One region of the Tritonibacter sp. SIMBA_163 genome, then DNA from elsewhere that is predicted to be linked to it. Evidence: riboswitches for the same ligand, from Rfam matches in the RefSeq annotation. Region 1 holds a riboswitch; the other holds the start of a gene.
The links. A riboswitch is a leader RNA that binds a small molecule or an ion and turns the genes downstream of it on or off. The one in region 1 is predicted to bind FMN.
Positions count from the first base shown of each region.

Region 2: linked by a shared signal. The riboswitch ahead of R0J92_RS07050 (DMT family transporter) and the one ahead of R0J92_RS10235 (6,7-dimethyl-8-ribityllumazine synthase) in region 1 are both predicted to bind FMN.

Region 1 covers NZ_JAWJBP010000004.1:289,545-297,389, reverse strand. The annotation lists gene R0J92_RS10265 (histidine phosphatase family protein) at 1-322, opposite strand, end outside; gene R0J92_RS10260 (Na/Pi cotransporter family protein) at 470-2,116, opposite strand; gene R0J92_RS10255 (HAD-IIA family hydrolase) at 2,177-3,079, opposite strand; gene R0J92_RS10250 (class 1 fructose-bisphosphatase) at 3,490-4,503, shown strand; gene R0J92_RS10245 (hypothetical protein) at 4,683-4,862, shown strand; gene R0J92_RS10240 (iron-containing alcohol dehydrogenase) at 5,005-6,156, opposite strand; gene R0J92_RS10235 (6,7-dimethyl-8-ribityllumazine synthase) at 6,157-6,594, opposite strand; FMN riboswitch at 6,667-6,798, opposite strand; gene R0J92_RS10230 (DUF6522 family protein) at 7,106-7,390, opposite strand; gene R0J92_RS10225 (ROK family protein) at 7,508-7,845, opposite strand, start outside.
Region 2 covers NZ_JAWJBP010000003.1:24,592-32,436, forward strand. The annotation lists gene R0J92_RS07025 (FAD-binding protein) at 1-576, shown strand, start outside; gene glcF (glycolate oxidase subunit GlcF) at 581-1,900, shown strand; gene R0J92_RS07035 (trypsin-like serine peptidase) at 2,053-2,847, shown strand; gene R0J92_RS07040 (Hsp20 family protein) at 2,989-3,453, shown strand; gene R0J92_RS07045 (TetR/AcrR family transcriptional regulator) at 3,586-4,191, shown strand; gene R0J92_RS07050 (DMT family transporter) at 4,171-5,064, opposite strand; FMN riboswitch at 5,155-5,290, opposite strand; gene R0J92_RS07055 (esterase-like activity of phytase family protein) at 5,491-7,662, opposite strand; gene R0J92_RS07060 (globin domain-containing protein) at 7,839-7,845, shown strand, end outside.

The DNA.
Region 1 (7,845 bases):
CGATCTCGGGGAACTCTGCCGCGATTTCCGCGCGGGTCCTCCCCTCAAAACGCCCAGCCTGCACCTCGGCCAGATCCGGCTCCGTCACAAAACGGTTGCCGCGAAGGGCGATCCCTGCGGTCTGTTGCGCCCGGCGCAGTGGCGAAACCAGGCAGGGCGGCGCCTCTTGTGCGAGGATCGGCGCCATCAGAACCGCCTGTTGGTGCGCCTGTGCAATACCAAGATCCGTCAGGTCCGATTCCAGCTGCCCCTGAACCCGGCCTTCGGCATTCCAGACGGTCTGCCCATGGCGCAGGAACCAGATCTTTGGAAAGTCACGCATCGTCATATCCTCGTAAACAGCTGATCCAGACAGGGTGCGTTTCGGATAGCATGTGGTGAGGCATATCACCACTGAACACTAACATCTCAAGGTGACCGGCGCGTTCTGTAGTGAATATCCGGTCCGCGCCTCGCTTCAGCGCATGGATCACTCTTGGGCAGACAACCGGCTTGACAGCAAATCACCGGACTCATCGAGGATCGGATAGCCCGCCATGGCGAAAGACGTGTTGACCTGCTTCAAGATACGCAGCGTCTCCTGGTGAATGGCGCTGGTTTCAATACTCTCGCTCACGCCCTCGCGCAGCCGAGAGAGATGTTTGCTCTGCAGGCGCTGTTCGGCAGTGCGGATGCTTTCCTTCTCGGCGACCAATTCGCGGGCATCGTCCGGGTTCCGTGTCATCATGACTGTCAGCGCCAGTTGCACATTGGCCTGAATACGATCCATGAAATCACCGATTTCCTGCTTGCCACTCTTGGAAAAGCAAATCCCCTCGCTGGACAGTTTGCGGGCCAGTTCGATCATTTTCCTGGAGACCTGATCCGCAGCGGCTTCGAGATTGGCCGCCAGAAGGGACGCCTCGATCGCGCCGTTGACCGCGTTGTCATCCAGCTTGTGACGGTTCATTCCCGCAAGATAAAGCTTTAGATCCAGATGCATACGCCGCAGCGCCTTTTCATCCTCCTGGATCGCAGTCGCCACCCGGTCATCCCAGGTTTCGTAAAGCCCCATGGCGGCGACCAGCATCTTCTCGATGACCTCCCCCATCCTCAGCAGCTCTCTCGCGGCGCAATTCAGGGCGCGCGGCGGATCTTCAAGCGCCGCCTGATCCAATGCGCTAAGCCCACGACCAAGGGTTTGCGTGCTCTGGTCTCGCATCATCTGCTCGCTCAGCTTTGCGATCAGACCGGCGAAGGGCAACGCCAGAACGCAGAGCGCAAGATTGAACGCAAGGTGCAGGTTCATCACCTGAACAGCGGCGTCCTGGCCCAGCCAAGCCGGATCAAACACCTGAAAGCTGAGCGCGAGCAGCACGGCAATCGCGCCCCCGCCGCGCAAGACCAGATTGGCGGTCACGATCCGCCGGGCCCGCACGTCAGCGGCAAGCGTCAACACAAAGGCGATCATGGCACCACCGAGATTGGCGCCCAGCACCATCGCCATCGCAGCCATTGGCTGCAAGGCGCCCTGCGCGACCATGGTGACAAACAGCAGGATCGCCGCCACGCTGGAATGCACCACCCATGCAAAAACCGCGCCAAGCAGAAACGCCGTAAGCAGATCGGAATCGAGATAGCCGAGGATCGCCACCGCCCCCTCGCTCTGGATGATCGGCGCTGTGGCGGTGCGAAGCATATCAAGCGAAACGAAGATCAGTGCCAATCCGATCAGGATACGGCCTGTTTGACGCAGTTTGCGCTGATTGCTGCGCAGGAACAGGACCACCCCAAGCAGCAGAAGCGCCGGTACCAGAACCCCAGGACGTGCCAACAGGATCTGCGCCACAAGAGCCGACCCGAGGTCGGCCCCCAGCAGCATCGCCACACCGACTGCGGCTGTAAAAACGCCCTTGCTGGCAAAATTCGATACCAACATCGCAACGGCAGTGGAGCTTTGCAGCAACATCGCGGACAGCATCCCTGACACAGCGGCCAACACCCGGTTGTCGGACGCACGGCGCAACCCCTGCCGCAACTGCGTGGCAAAAGCCCGCTCCACCCCGGTGCGCACCAAACGCACCGCCCAGAGCAGCAGTGCGGCCGCCCCTGCGATCTGTATCAAAAATGCCGTCAATCCAGTCTCCCATCCTCAGGTTTCGACCCGGGACGCCAATTTCCCGGCAGTGTTGCGATACTAGGTCGTCGCGACAATCCAGCTCGGTCGAATTGCGCACCTCGTGATGAAGGGAGCGACATCCTGACCGCTGAACAGACCGTGATCCGTGATCAGAACGGAGCCGATACCAGCCGCCGCGCCCCCCAACACATCTGTATGAAGCGTATCGCCTACCATGGCGACCCGATCCCGCGATACCCCCGGCAGACGCGCCAGCGCAATTTCAAAAGCGTTTCCAAACGGTTTGCCAAAGAAAGCAACCTGCCCGCCCGTACGCTCGATGATCTCATGGGCAATCAGGCCGGGCTCCACCGACAGCCCGTCCTCTCGGGGGGCGACCAGATCGGGGTTTGCAACAATCAGCGGCCTCGGATTGTCCAGCAGCGCCTCTGTCAGTGCGGTGGTATCGGCCGCGCTCCAACGGGCGGAGGACAGAAGCAAGAAGCCCCCCGCATTGCGCAACAGATCCGGATCATCAGACAGATGTTCAATCCGCGCACCGACGGGGGCATCACTGAAGTCATCCCCCTCGGCAGCAGCAGCGGCCCAGACCTGCCCCGCGGGAAGCTCCGGCAGCGCGGTAAAAGCCACATCGCGGCTCGACACCACCTCGGAGGCGTCAAAATCAAAGCCGAGCCGGTGGTATTTGGCCAGAACCTCCGCCCGTGTGTAGCTGGCCGCATTGGTAAGCACGACCAGACGCTTGCCCAGCGCCCGCAGCGCTGCCATCCGCTCGACTGCACCTTCAATCGCGGTTTCGCCCCGGTTCAGCACCCCAAAGGCATCAAGGATATAGGCATCGTAATCGTCGACCGTATCCCCCAGATCGTGTCCGGACCGAGAGGTCAACGGAAACTCCGCCTCGGGCAGCGTCGCCCGGACGCTCTCATATCTGTCGAATGCCCACTCGGTGCCGATCATCATGCCTCTCCCTTTCATGTCCCAGCCCACCAGTTTACGAACCGGGCTGCACAGGACGCAGCGCAGGTCTGGTGCCAGCAGGATACGCAGCACGCGTCTCGGTTGACCGATTGCACTGGCGTGGGCACCCGCCTCAATTTGCGCTTCGATATCGGGAAGGGTCTACACGGTCCAGACAGAAACGGGCAGCCTCGCCTCTTCCACCGCCCCCAGGTCCGATGACACCGCCCGGAACGAACCTTCCCAGCTGCCGCCTCCCATCCCACCAAGAGACACTGGCACATCCGCGGCGAATGTGGTCCAAGACCCTGGCTCGGGCGCAGCGCTGGTCCCGTCAGATGCCGCGCCCCACCCCTGCGACCTGCGCAGGTCGCCATATCAAAAACCGCCACAGGACAGACAGAACAGAGATGACACCCAACACATTGATACTCAAAGATGACGGTGCAATCTGTGCTCCTACGCTCGCCAGCTTCCTGACCAACCGCGCGGACGCGTCTCTTAAAAGCACCGCACTCGCGCGTCTGCTTGAGGTCATCGCGGATGCCAGCGCACCTTTGGCGACCCGTCTGGCTCAGGGGCGGCTGTCGGGCGATCCGACTGCAACGGTCGGGGTGAACGAGTCCGGTGACAAACAGAAGGCGCTCGATATGGGCGCGCATGATCACTACCTGGCAGTATTGCAGGAGTGCGACGTAGCACGCGTGCTGTCAGAAGAGAGCGATGACGTCATCACCCTGAATGCGGACGGGCAATTCGACGTTGCGATGGATCCCATTGACGGCTCTGGCAGTATCGGGATTGGCGCACCTCTGGGCGCTTTGTTCTGCATCTTCGACGCAAACGACAGCATGCTACGGTCGGGCCGAGACATCCTGGCCGCGGCCTATGTCTCCTTTGGTCACAGCGTTGATTTCGGGTTCAGCACCGGATCGGGCACCCATATCGCCACATGTGATCCGGTCACCGGCGTGTTCCATGTCGACAGCCCGGATGTGAAGATTGCCCCGGCCACCTCGACCATCGCGTTCAACGCCTCCAATCTGCGACGTTGGCCGCAGCCCTTGCGGGACTATATCGACGCGCTTCTTGCCGGACGCGAGGGACCGCGAGGTCGCGACTTCAACATGCGTTGGATTGCCGCCGCCGTGGGCGATCTGCACCGAATTCTGCGCAAGGGCGGCGTGTTCATGTACCCGGCGGACAGTCGAGCCGGATATGAGGGCGGTTTTCTTCGCCTCGCCTATGAGGCCTTTCCCATCGCGTTTCTGATCGAGCAGGCCGAAGGCAAGGCAACAGACGGGGTGACCTCGATCCTGGATCGCACCCCGGACAGCCTGCACGCGCGTGTCCCGCTGTTTTTCGGGGCCGCCGAAGAAATCGACACCCTCGCAGAAGCGCTCTCCCCCGGAACCCAGACCTAGATCCCGCGTCTGGTGGCGCCTTGGCGCCTGCCGCCCCCTCCCCAGAGTTCAGGCTACTTGGCCGAGCGGTGCGCCGAAACGGTGCCCTGCCAGATCCGATATCCGTTCAAGTTCCGCTTGTAGTGTTGCGCTCATTTCGTGCATGACATTTCAAACAACCTCAGAAGGTGATCTGTACAATGGACTATGGGACGTCGGGCGGCCCCAAGACGGGCAAGAAAAATCCACGCCACACCGAGCACAATGCCAAAGGCTCCAAGGAGAACCCATTTGGTCAGCGCCCGTCAAAGGCGGACCTCTTGGCGCGCATGAAGGCCACAGCCGAGAAGAACAAGCAAAACGCGACAGTAGAGCGCTAAGCCTCTGCAAAGAGCGCTGCGCTGATGGCACAGCGATCCCGGCCTCAGACCGATGGTGCGGCGTGAAATCTCTTGGGCGGACCCATCTCGCGTCCGCCCTCGTCAGCCAACACAGCAAAGGCGCGCCCCATGTCTGTGCTCATCAACGGGCGGCGTCCATGATGCGCATCAACTCTTCCTCGTTGAGGCTCACCGGGTTCGCCTTCATCGACGACGAGGATGCCGCCGCCTTTGCCGCCGCTACCCTCATCTCTGCATCAATACCGAGCGCATCCAGCCCCGGCGCCCCTTGATCGCGCGACCATTCCGCAAGTGACGCGAAAGCTGCATCAGTGCGACAGCCCAGCGCCTGCCCAATCCAGCCCCGAATGTCATCCAGACGCGCCGCGGTTCCGGCATCTGCATAGGCCGCATTGGCTGCAAGCCCATGTGGCAGCAGCGCGCCACAGATAGCACCATGCGCTGCATCAGACAGACCGCCAAGCGGCCCCGCAAGCCCGTGCACCACACCAAGACCTGCATTCGCCAGTGCCAGCCCACCACACAGCGAGGTCCAGGCCATCGCGTCCCGCGCTGCGGCGTCCTCGCCCACCAGCAGGCGCGGCAGTGCCTTCAGCCCGGCCGGAATTGCGGCCCGGCACAGCGCGTCGGTCACTGGATTGGCGCGTGTGCAGATGTAGGGCTCGATCACCTGCGTGATTGCATCCAACCCTGAGGCCAATGTGACATGGCGCGGACAGCCGTCACTCAGGCTGGGATCCACAACCGCAATGCGTGGCAACATCCGTGCATCCCTCAGGCTGACCTTGCGCTGCACCTCGGGCACCGCGATCACCGCGTTGCGCGTAACCTCTGCTCCGGTGCCTGCGGTGGTCGGGATCGCCACAAACGGCAATGGCGCGTGATCCAGCGGCAGCCCCTGCCCGACCACTTCGAGGTGGTCGATCAATGGCCGGGACGCCGGCACCAATGCAGCAATTGCCTTGCCCGCATCGATCGCCGCGCCACCGCCCAGCGCAACCACGGCCTCGGCACCCTTCGCGCGTGCCAGCTCGACGCCGGCGGAAATCATGTCAACATCCGGCTCCGACGCCGTTGGACAAAGCGTGACGACGCAACCCGCGCTCTGCAAGGCAGAGACAAGCCATGCCGCCCGCTGCACAGTCGCGCCGGTCACCAGCAGGATGCGGCTGCCCAGCGCGGCCATATCGGGAACCGCCCGGAGTGCCTCGCCCCGTCCAAAACGAATGGCTCCGGCGGTGGCAAACGCAAATGCAGGCAATTCCCCGGACATTCAGACCTCCAGATCCGCGATCATCATCACGGCATTGGCCGCTTCTTCGCCCTTCTTGACGAAATGCTGGTGGTAAAAGCCCAGATGCTCTTCGCTCGGCTGGAAATGATGCGGCGTCAGCGACACGGAGAACACCGGCACTCCGGTATCCATCTGCGCGCGCATCAATCCCTCGACCACGCTGGCGGCAACAAAATCATGGCGATAAATACCGCCATCGACAACAAGCGCCGCACAGACCACCGCGTCGTATTTGCCACTCGCCCCCAGCCTCTTGGCCAGCAGTGGCATTTCAAAGGCCCCGGGCACGTCAAAGGTATTCACCTCTGCGGCCCGTCCCGCCGCCTCCAGACGTGCATTTAAGCCGACCAAAGATTGATCGACGATATCGCTGTGCCAGCGGGCCTTCACGAAGGCGATTTTGAGTGTGTCAGTCATAGAACCATCCTGTCTTGTTCAAATGGTCCCAAGGCATTTCGTACCCGGCCACAGGGGCCCTGGCCACCTGCGACTGGTTCTCTACCATCCGGACTTTAACCGTCGGCTCCGGAATTCCACCGGTATCTGCTGACCCTGCCACATGGCAGGCGCTCGCGGGCTGTCACCGCCGGTGGGGAATTTCACCCCGCCCTGAGAACAAAATCCTCATGGCGGGTTTTGCCCTCGAAGACAAGCCCTCCGAAAACGGACCGCAAAATTCAGAGGTCACGGGCGCCTGATCTGATCACGCCAGTATCTATATGCGGCACTTGGACCGTGATGCTCTCGGCAATTTGCAGGATCACCCGCCAGTCTCTGCTCTGGCTCCCCCCCCAAAAAAGCCATATCTATCGTGCATTAGTCAGAGGGGAGCGCCCTCGATACATCTCGGTCATTCAGCGGGGCGAGATGCTTGGTGTCGCCCGTTGCGCCACCACACAGAGGCCTTTCGGGAATGATTGCAGAGCAATTAGTCCACATCAGGCGGTGCGGAACGGCGACGGGCGAGCACCGGGAATGTCGCGCGCGACAGGATCTCCCCAGTCTCGGCAATCACCAGCCGGAACGCCCGGTCCGCACGATAGAACGTCACCCGCATGCGCCCTGCATCCTCTGCGACGCCGGTCTCGCTCTGACTTGTGATGGTGCCGTCGCGCATTTCTTGCCGCACCACGTCCGGCGCAATCCCGAATGCCTTGGCAACAAGAGTTGCATCAACAACAACCCCTGCCTCGGACATCGATACCTCTGTCATGTCTGATCTCCTTGTCGCGATGGGCGACGCGCGCGTCGTCGCCTGCGTGGAAGCGATGCGCAATGATACTCTGACATTTCATAAGTTAAAGCGCACGCCTGCACGGCATCGCGCCGCTCAACCTGATTTTAGCAAGGCGGCATATTTTGGATCGAAACTCCGGCTGATCGGTTCGGCAGCCGCCCCAAGCGCCACGGTCCAGGGATCCGAGAGACCAACCAGGATCTGCCGCTCTCGATCAGGTCCCAACAAGCTATTGGTCCGTTCGACAAGCGCCTTGATCATTTCTTTCGGAGCGGTGCCGCACAGGATAACGGCCTGCGGATCCAAGGTGAGCTGTACGATATTGGCAACCCAGGCGAGATAACCGGCAGATTGGTCGAGCCACTCTTCGACGCCCGGATGTTTGTTCCGCAGCAGGGTTGTGATCCGCGCAAATATGTCCGGCGCAGAAT
Region 2 (7,845 bases), on a different contig from region 1:
GAGGTGACTGCGACGCTTGCCCTGCGCGATGTGGACCTTGCGAAAGGTATCAAGTCGATGTCTGCGGCGCTCGGATCGCCCTTTGACGTCACAGGGGCTGCCTATGACCCCGAGGTGCAGACCGCATATGTGCGGCTGCAGGGGTTTGAGGCCTCAGTCGCCTATCGCGCCGGGGGGCTGGCCCGCACGCTGGGGACATTGGGCGCGGTCGAAACGCTCCCCGACAGCGCGGCGCTGTGGCGGGATATTCGCGATGTCAGACCCTTTGCCGATGCGGCGGGCGATGTCTGGCGGATCTCGGTCAAACCCACTGATGCGGTGGATCTGATCCCGGCGCTGGGCGCAACCCGCACCCTGTGTGACTGGGGCGGCGGGTTGATCTGGGCGCTGATGCCTGCGGGCCGCGATGTGCGGTCCATGATGACGGTGCCCGGCCATGCCACGCTGGTGCGGGCTGGAGAGCGCGCGAGCCTGCCGCGCTTTCACCCCGAGCCTGCGCCACTGGCCGCGATCTCTGCCGGGCTCAGGGCGCAGTTTGATCCAAAAGGGATCCTCAATCAGGGGCTGATGGGATAACAAGATGCAAACCACGTTCACCGAAGACCAGCTCCGCGATCCGGGCACTCAACGTGCCAATGAAATCCTGCGCTCCTGCGTGCATTGCGGGTTCTGCACCGCCACCTGTCCGACCTACCAGGTGCTGGGCGATGAGTTGGACAGCCCGCGCGGGCGCATCTACCTGATCAAGGACATGCTGGAAAACGAGCGGGTTCCGGATGAAAAGACGGTCAGGCACATCGACCGCTGCCTGTCCTGTCTGGCCTGCATGACCACTTGCCCGTCTGGTGTGCATTACATGCATCTGGTGGATCATGCGCGCGCGTATATCGACAAACACTACAAGCGACCTTTCAGTGACCGTGCGCTGCGCTGGGTACTCGCGCGCATCCTGCCTTATCCGGGGCGCTTCCGGCTGGCCTTGCTGGGGGCGAAACTGGCGCGCCCCTTCAAGGGGCTCATGCCGGATGCCCGTCTGCGGGCGATGCTGGAGATGGCGCCAAAAGTGATCCCGCCGGTCAGTCGCAACGATGATCCGCAGAGCTTTGCCGCCGAAGGCAACCCGGTAAAGCGCGTGGCGCTGATGACGGGCTGCGCGCAAAAGGCGCTCAACACCGATATCAACGACGCCACCATCCGCCTGCTGCGCCGATTGGGCTGTGAGGTGGTGGTGGCAAAAGGCGCGGGCTGTTGCGGCGCGCTCACCCATCACATGGGGCGCGAGGACGAAAGCCACGCGACTGCGGCCAAGAACATCCACGCCTGGATGACGGAGAAGACGGGCAAGGGGCTGGATGCGATCGTCATCAACACCTCCGGCTGCGGCACCACGGTGAAGGACTACGGTCATATGTTCCGCAACGATGCGCTGGCGGCGGACGCCGCGACCGTCTCGGGTCTTGCGATGGATATCTCAGAACTTCTGATGCAGCTCGACCTGCCAGAAGGCGCGGACCAAGAGCTCACGGTCGCCTATCACGCGGCCTGTTCGCTGCAACACGGCCAGCAGATCAAGACCCACCCAAAGACCTTGCTGAAACGTGCCGGTTTTACGGTGGTCGAACCCGCCGACAGCCATCTGTGCTGTGGCTCCGCCGGCACCTACAACCTGCTGCAACCCGAAATCTCGGCCCAGTTGAAGGCCCGCAAGGTGCGCACGCTTGAGGCCAAATCGCCCGATCTCATCGCGGCGGGCAACATCGGCTGCATGATGCAGATCGGCTCCGGCACCTCACTGCCAATCGTGCATACGGTGGAGCTTTTGGACTGGGCGACCGGTGGCCCGAAACCGCCGGCGCTGCAGGCGGATCGCAGCGCGCCTTCGGTTCCGATCTTGCGCTGAGCCGCTGCAACCTGCATCACAAAGGGGCGCATGGAATCGCCGCCGCGCGCCCAAATTTTGCCCCAGGTGCTGGCTACTCTGCTGCATGTGGGATGTGGAGTGTGCCTGTGCTGCCTTTCAAGCAATTGATTTCAAGCGCTTTGTTCTGCGCGATGTCCGGCCTTGCGCAAGCCGGACCGGATCTGCGCGCCGATGACAGCCGTCTCAAGAGCCTGGAGACCACAGATGCGGGCCGCGACTGGGAGGCAGTCGGACGGCTGGATCGCCGTGGTGAGGGGTTTTGCACCGGGGCGTTGATCGCGCCCGATCTGGTGCTGACGGCGGCGCATTGTCTCTATGATCGCGACACGTTGGAGCAGATCGACGCGACCTCGATCGAGTTTTTGGCCGGCTGGCGCAACGGGCGGGCCTCGGCCTATCGCTCCGTCAAACGGGCGGTGCTGCATCCTTCCTACGTTTACGATGGCACGCTTTCGGCGACGCGGGTGCGCAACGATATCGCCTTGCTGCAACTGCAGCGCCCGATCCGCAACACCACTGTGACCCCGTTTGAAACCGATGTGCGCCCCCGCAAGGGCGCGCGGGTCGGGGTGGTGTCTTACGCGCAGGACCGATCCGAAGCGCCGTCGTTGCAGGAGGTCTGCACCGTGATGGCACGGCAGGACGGCGTACTGGTGATGTCCTGCGATGTGGATTTCGGCTCCTCCGGCGCGCCCGTTTTCTCTTTCGATGGCGAGCGGCCGCGCATTGTTTCCGTGGTGTCGGCCAAGGCCAGGGTGGAGGGCAATCCGGTCTCGCTCGGCGCGTCACTGGCCGATGAGCTGGCACTGCTGGAAGCCCAGCTGACTGGCACCCATGTGGGCAGCCAATTGCCGCAAGGGGTCAGCCGGGTGCAGGTGGGTGAACCCCGCCGCCGTGACATGGGCGCAAAATTCATCTCAAACTGAGGGGGCAGCCTCTTGAAACTGCGGAGCCCCTTCATAAATCGGAGGGTGTCCGGGGCGCCACTGATTGGGTCCCGGCGCAGAACCGCCCGTCCCGTTTGGGAGGGCTTCATAGCAGTTATCGCTCAAAGATGAGGATGAACCATGCGTACGTTTGATTTTGCTCCGCTGCACCGCGCAACCGTTGGTTTCGACCAGATTGCCGACCTGATGGACCGGGTCATGAGCTCGGATATCCAGCAGCCCAGCTACCCCCCTTACAACATCGAAAAGACCGCGGATGATGCCTATCGCATCTCCATCGCCGTGGCCGGATTCTCGGAAGAGGAACTGAACGTCGAGGTGAAGGAGCACGCGCTGATCGTTTCCGCCCGCAAGGGTGAGGAGAGCGAAGTGCGCAGCTATCTTCACCGTGGCATCGCGACCCGCGCATTCGAGCGCCGCTTTACCCTCGCCGATCACGTGCGCGTCGAAGGCGCCAGCCACGCCGATGGAATGCTGCACATCGACTTGGTGCGTGAAGTGCCCGAAGCCCTGAAACCACGCCGGATCGAGATCGCCTCGGCCAATGGATCGCGGCCGAAGGAAATCGCCTCGACCGTGAACTGATCCCTCCCGGGGCGCTTGCGCCCTGTTGTCCCGCCCCCGGTGCCTTTGCCGGGGGCGATTTTATTGTTGGGCTTGCGCGTCCTTACCACGCGGTAGGTTGTGCGGCGGCACGACGCCTGCCTTAATGGCGGCATGAACACATCTCCCCCTCAGACCACCCGGTTCCAGTTGATCCGCAGCGCTTGTCGCCTGTTTGCCGCGCATGGCTATGCCGGGGCGTCGGTTTCGGCGATCGCGCGCGAGCTGGGCCTGAGCAAACAGGCGCTGCTGCATCATTTCGGCAGCAAGGACGCGCTGTATGCATTGGCGGTGGAGCAGACGGCGGCGGAGATGGTGCAACTTCTGTTCGACGCGATGCAGGATGACCGTCCGCCCGAGGACCAGCTGGAGGCGTTCTTTGCCGCCTTCATGGCGCAGATGCAGGCCGACCCGGCGCCGACCCGTCTGCTGATCCGCGCGATGCTGGATCACGCCGCGCTGCCAACCGCCAAGGCGGGACCATCGCTTCATACACTGTTCGAGGGGCTGGTGGCGACGGTGCAGGCCACGCAACGCTGGCAGGATGCAGGCATGCCGCGCGCGTTGGTTGTGGTGACGCAGCTTCTGGGGGCCGCCTCCCTCATGGAGACCACCAGCACCTCGCTGGAGGTAATGTTTGGCCGCGCCGCCCACGATGGCGCGCGCGACCAGAATGCGGTGATGCTGGCTGAGCTTGTCTCAGGCACCCTGCGCGGCTGAACCGGGCCTCGTCCGCACCTCATGCGACAGCAGATAGGCGCTGGCCACCAGGATCAGCGCGGTGCCGAGCCACATGTTGCCGTCCGGCAGGAAGCCAAACACAAGCGCCCCAAGACCGACATTGAACAGAAGTTTCAGATGGTCGAAGGGCTGAAGGAAGGCCGCATCCGCCAGCGTATAGGCCCGCACCAACGTATGCTGCGCCAGCGCCGTCAGCAACCCTGCCCCGATCACCAGCCAGAGCGTGCCCTCGGGCAGAGTAAAACCGCTGCCGACCGCAAGCAGCGCATTGGCGGGGCTTAGTAGAAGCAGCAGGTAGATCGTCACAGTCTCGGTGCTGTCGCGATGGGTCAACTGCTTGGTCACCACCGAACTGGCAGCCCAGAGGGCAGCTGCCGCCACCGGCAGAAGTGCCGCGATCTGAAAATGATCCGACCAGGGCGACAGGATCACCATGCCGCCGATGATGCCGACAATCACCGCGCCCCAGCGCTGAAGCGAGACCTCCTCGCGCAGGACCAGCCCCGCGCCGATGGTGACAAAGAAGGGCGACAGCAGGATCAGGGCGATGGCCTGCCAGATCGGCACATGCGCGAGCCCCAGTGTCCAGAGCTGCACGCCGCCAACCGCCAGCGCCACACGCAGGACATGGGCAAGGATTTGCCGCGTGGTCAGAACAGCCAGCCGGTTGCGCCAGATCCACGGGATGTAGAACAGCAGCGCGATCAGATATTGCCAGAAGGTCACCGTGGGGGCCGATGCGCCATGCAGCATGGTGGCCGATTGCAGTCCAATGTTGACTAGCGCAAAACAGGCTCCGGCGAGGACCATCAGGCCAGCCGCCTTGAGCGGGGTGGGGAGGGTTTGAGTCATCTGCGTTTCGTCCTTTCCTCAGCACGCATGTGACCCAAGGCAGACGAACAGACCCAGACTCCCCCTGTTCACAGGCGGCGGCACGGGTCTCTCCATTCTCTTCCATCCGGACTGTGACCGTCGGCCCCGGAATTGCGCCGGGTCTGCTGACACCTTCGCCATGGGCAAAGGCCGCTCGTGGGCTGTAACCACCGGTAGGGAGTTTCACCCTGCCCTGAGAATAGGGCTTCGTACCCTTGCCAGCGCGCAAAACAAAGCCCCTTCGCGCCCGTTCGCCGGTGTTTTCCGACCGATCCTTCTTCTGACCACAAATATCCTGGGGTGAATGGCCCGCAGGGTCAGAGGGGCAAGGCCCTTGAGAAGCACGTTTGACACAAAAAGAGGGGCCCGTCCGGGCCCCTCCAATGTCAGATCGTGATCGAGGTGTTATTCGACCTTGAAGGACCAGAACATGGTTTCGCCAGAGCTGTCGTCGACGCCGTCGTTGTCGGTGGAGACCCAGGCTGTGCCGTCTTCCAGGATCGCGAGACCTTCGACCTTGTCGAGCACATAACCGCCGGTGGATTTCAGATCCGGCAGCAGGTCGCGAACCTCTTCTTTGGTCACAATCGGCAGCTCGCCGCCGAGCGGAGCAGGTACCATCTCGGAGAGGGCGACGCGGTAGATCTTCTTGGTGACCGCACGGTGATCGTTCTGGTTGTCGCGTTCGATGATGTAGACGTAGTCACCATGTGCCGTAATTTCCGACAGACCCACCCAGCCGGTGTCCGGCTCGGCCTTGGGGTAGTGCACCGCGCCCCATTCCTTGGTCTCGATATTGTAGGAGACCAGTTTCACGAGGTTCTTGGGGTCATCCTTCCATTCGCGCTGAACGGCCATCCACAGGGTGTCGCCCACCTTGGTGATGCCTTCAAAGCCAAACCGCTTCTCGACGTTCATCAGGGCCGGCGGGATGGTGATCTCGCCCTTGTTGGTCTTGATCAGACCGTCCTTGGTGACGTGGTAGATCGCATGCGGAATGGCGCGCTCGGTGCGTCCTTCGGAGGCGACGTAGAAGCCGCCGTTGCCGTCCAGCGTGATGCCTTCTAGGTCCAGTTTCTGCGCCGCGTCACCGTTGGCGCGGTGGATGCGGATCACATCGATGATACGGGCAGGGGTCTGCGACGGGTCGATCTTGAAGATCGAAGGCTGGAAGCCATAAAAACTGTCGTTCACCGCATAGATCATGCCGTCAGAATCCGCCACCATGCCGGAGATCGCGCCCCAGCCGGTCAGCTCGTCCATGCCTTCGGAGGTCAGGTGCGGGTAGACCGCGGGCGCGTCCTGCTGTTCAAACAACATGACATGGGCGCGGGCGCCACCGTCCTCGATCAGGTCTTTTTCATTGGCAGAGACCAACAGCCCCCGTTCTGGGATGGTCACATAGCCTTCGGGACCGGTGCCGGAGGGCAGCAACTGGGTCAGGACCGGGTTGGCCGGATCGGTGACATCATAGACCCCAACAACAGACGCGCGCTCGGCGCCGACAAAGACATAGGGCGTGCCGTCAAACTCGCCAAAGGTCACCGATTCCGGCTCGACACCCTTGGCATCGGAGCGTTTGTCCGGGTAGTGGCCGATCTGGATGATCGCGTGTTCGAAATCGACGCCGGAGTCATAGACCACGGTGCCATCCTTGTTGAAGATCGTCCAACCGCGCGACCCGCCGTTGTAGTCCCCTTCGTTGGCGGTGGCAAAATGAGTGTCGTCGATCCACGTCACCGCGTCGGGCTCGCGCAGGCGGCCTTTCTGGCTCTCGGTGAAGATCATCGCGCCGCGCTCGTCGGTGGCGTCAATGCCGTCGAGATCAACAGCCCCCGCGGAGAAGTGGTTGAGCACTTCGCCTTCCTTGGAGACCACAACCATGTGGTTGTTTTCCTGCAGGGTGATGACGGTTTCGCCAAGGCCATTGATGGAGACATATTCCGGCTCGGGATCAGACCCGGCGATCTCGGCCAGACCGGTCAGGTCGACCATCTTCATCGATGCACAGTCGAGACCGCCGTCCGTTGTGTTGACCATCACGAGGTTGCCGGCGGGCAGTTGTGGAATCACGCCGTCGTTCAGGTCTTCGTCACGCTCGTTCTCGATCGCGACTGAGAGGAAAGCGCCGTCCTTGGATTTGGCAAGCGAGTCGGGCTGGCCGCCGATGTCGCAGGCGCCGACCTCTGCGCCGGTGGCGGTGTCAAAGGCCATCAAACGGCCGGAGGGCTGGGTGTAGCTCTCCGAGGTGTTGACGCCAACATAGGCGATGGCGCCGATGATCGCGACCGAGGTCGGCTCACCGGGTAGCGCGATGTTGCCCTTGGGGGCCGGGTTGGCCGCGTCGGAGATGTCGATCAGGCCAAGCGCGCCCAATGGGCTGTCGGTATAGACCAGCGTCATGCCATCGGCGGTGACGTCGATGATCTCGGGTGAGCTTTCGCGTGTGGTGTCTTCGCCCTCGGCCATGTTCTTGACGACGGGGAAGGAGGCAATGCGATTGAAGGATTGATCTGCCTGCGCAAAACCGGCGGTCAGCGCGAGAGCAGATGTGAGGCACACAAGGCGCATGGACATCGGCAGCTCCTGGAATTTGAATATCAGTGCCTTGGCATTGCCGACGAGTCACAAAACATTTGTGACAGATTTTTATAGATTTGGTGATCTCCCGGTAAGGAGCGCTTCACCAGTTGCGCCTAGACTATGTCCAGTATTCCGCATGAAATCCGCGTATCGGTAAGGGGGGCGCCGCGATGGGCA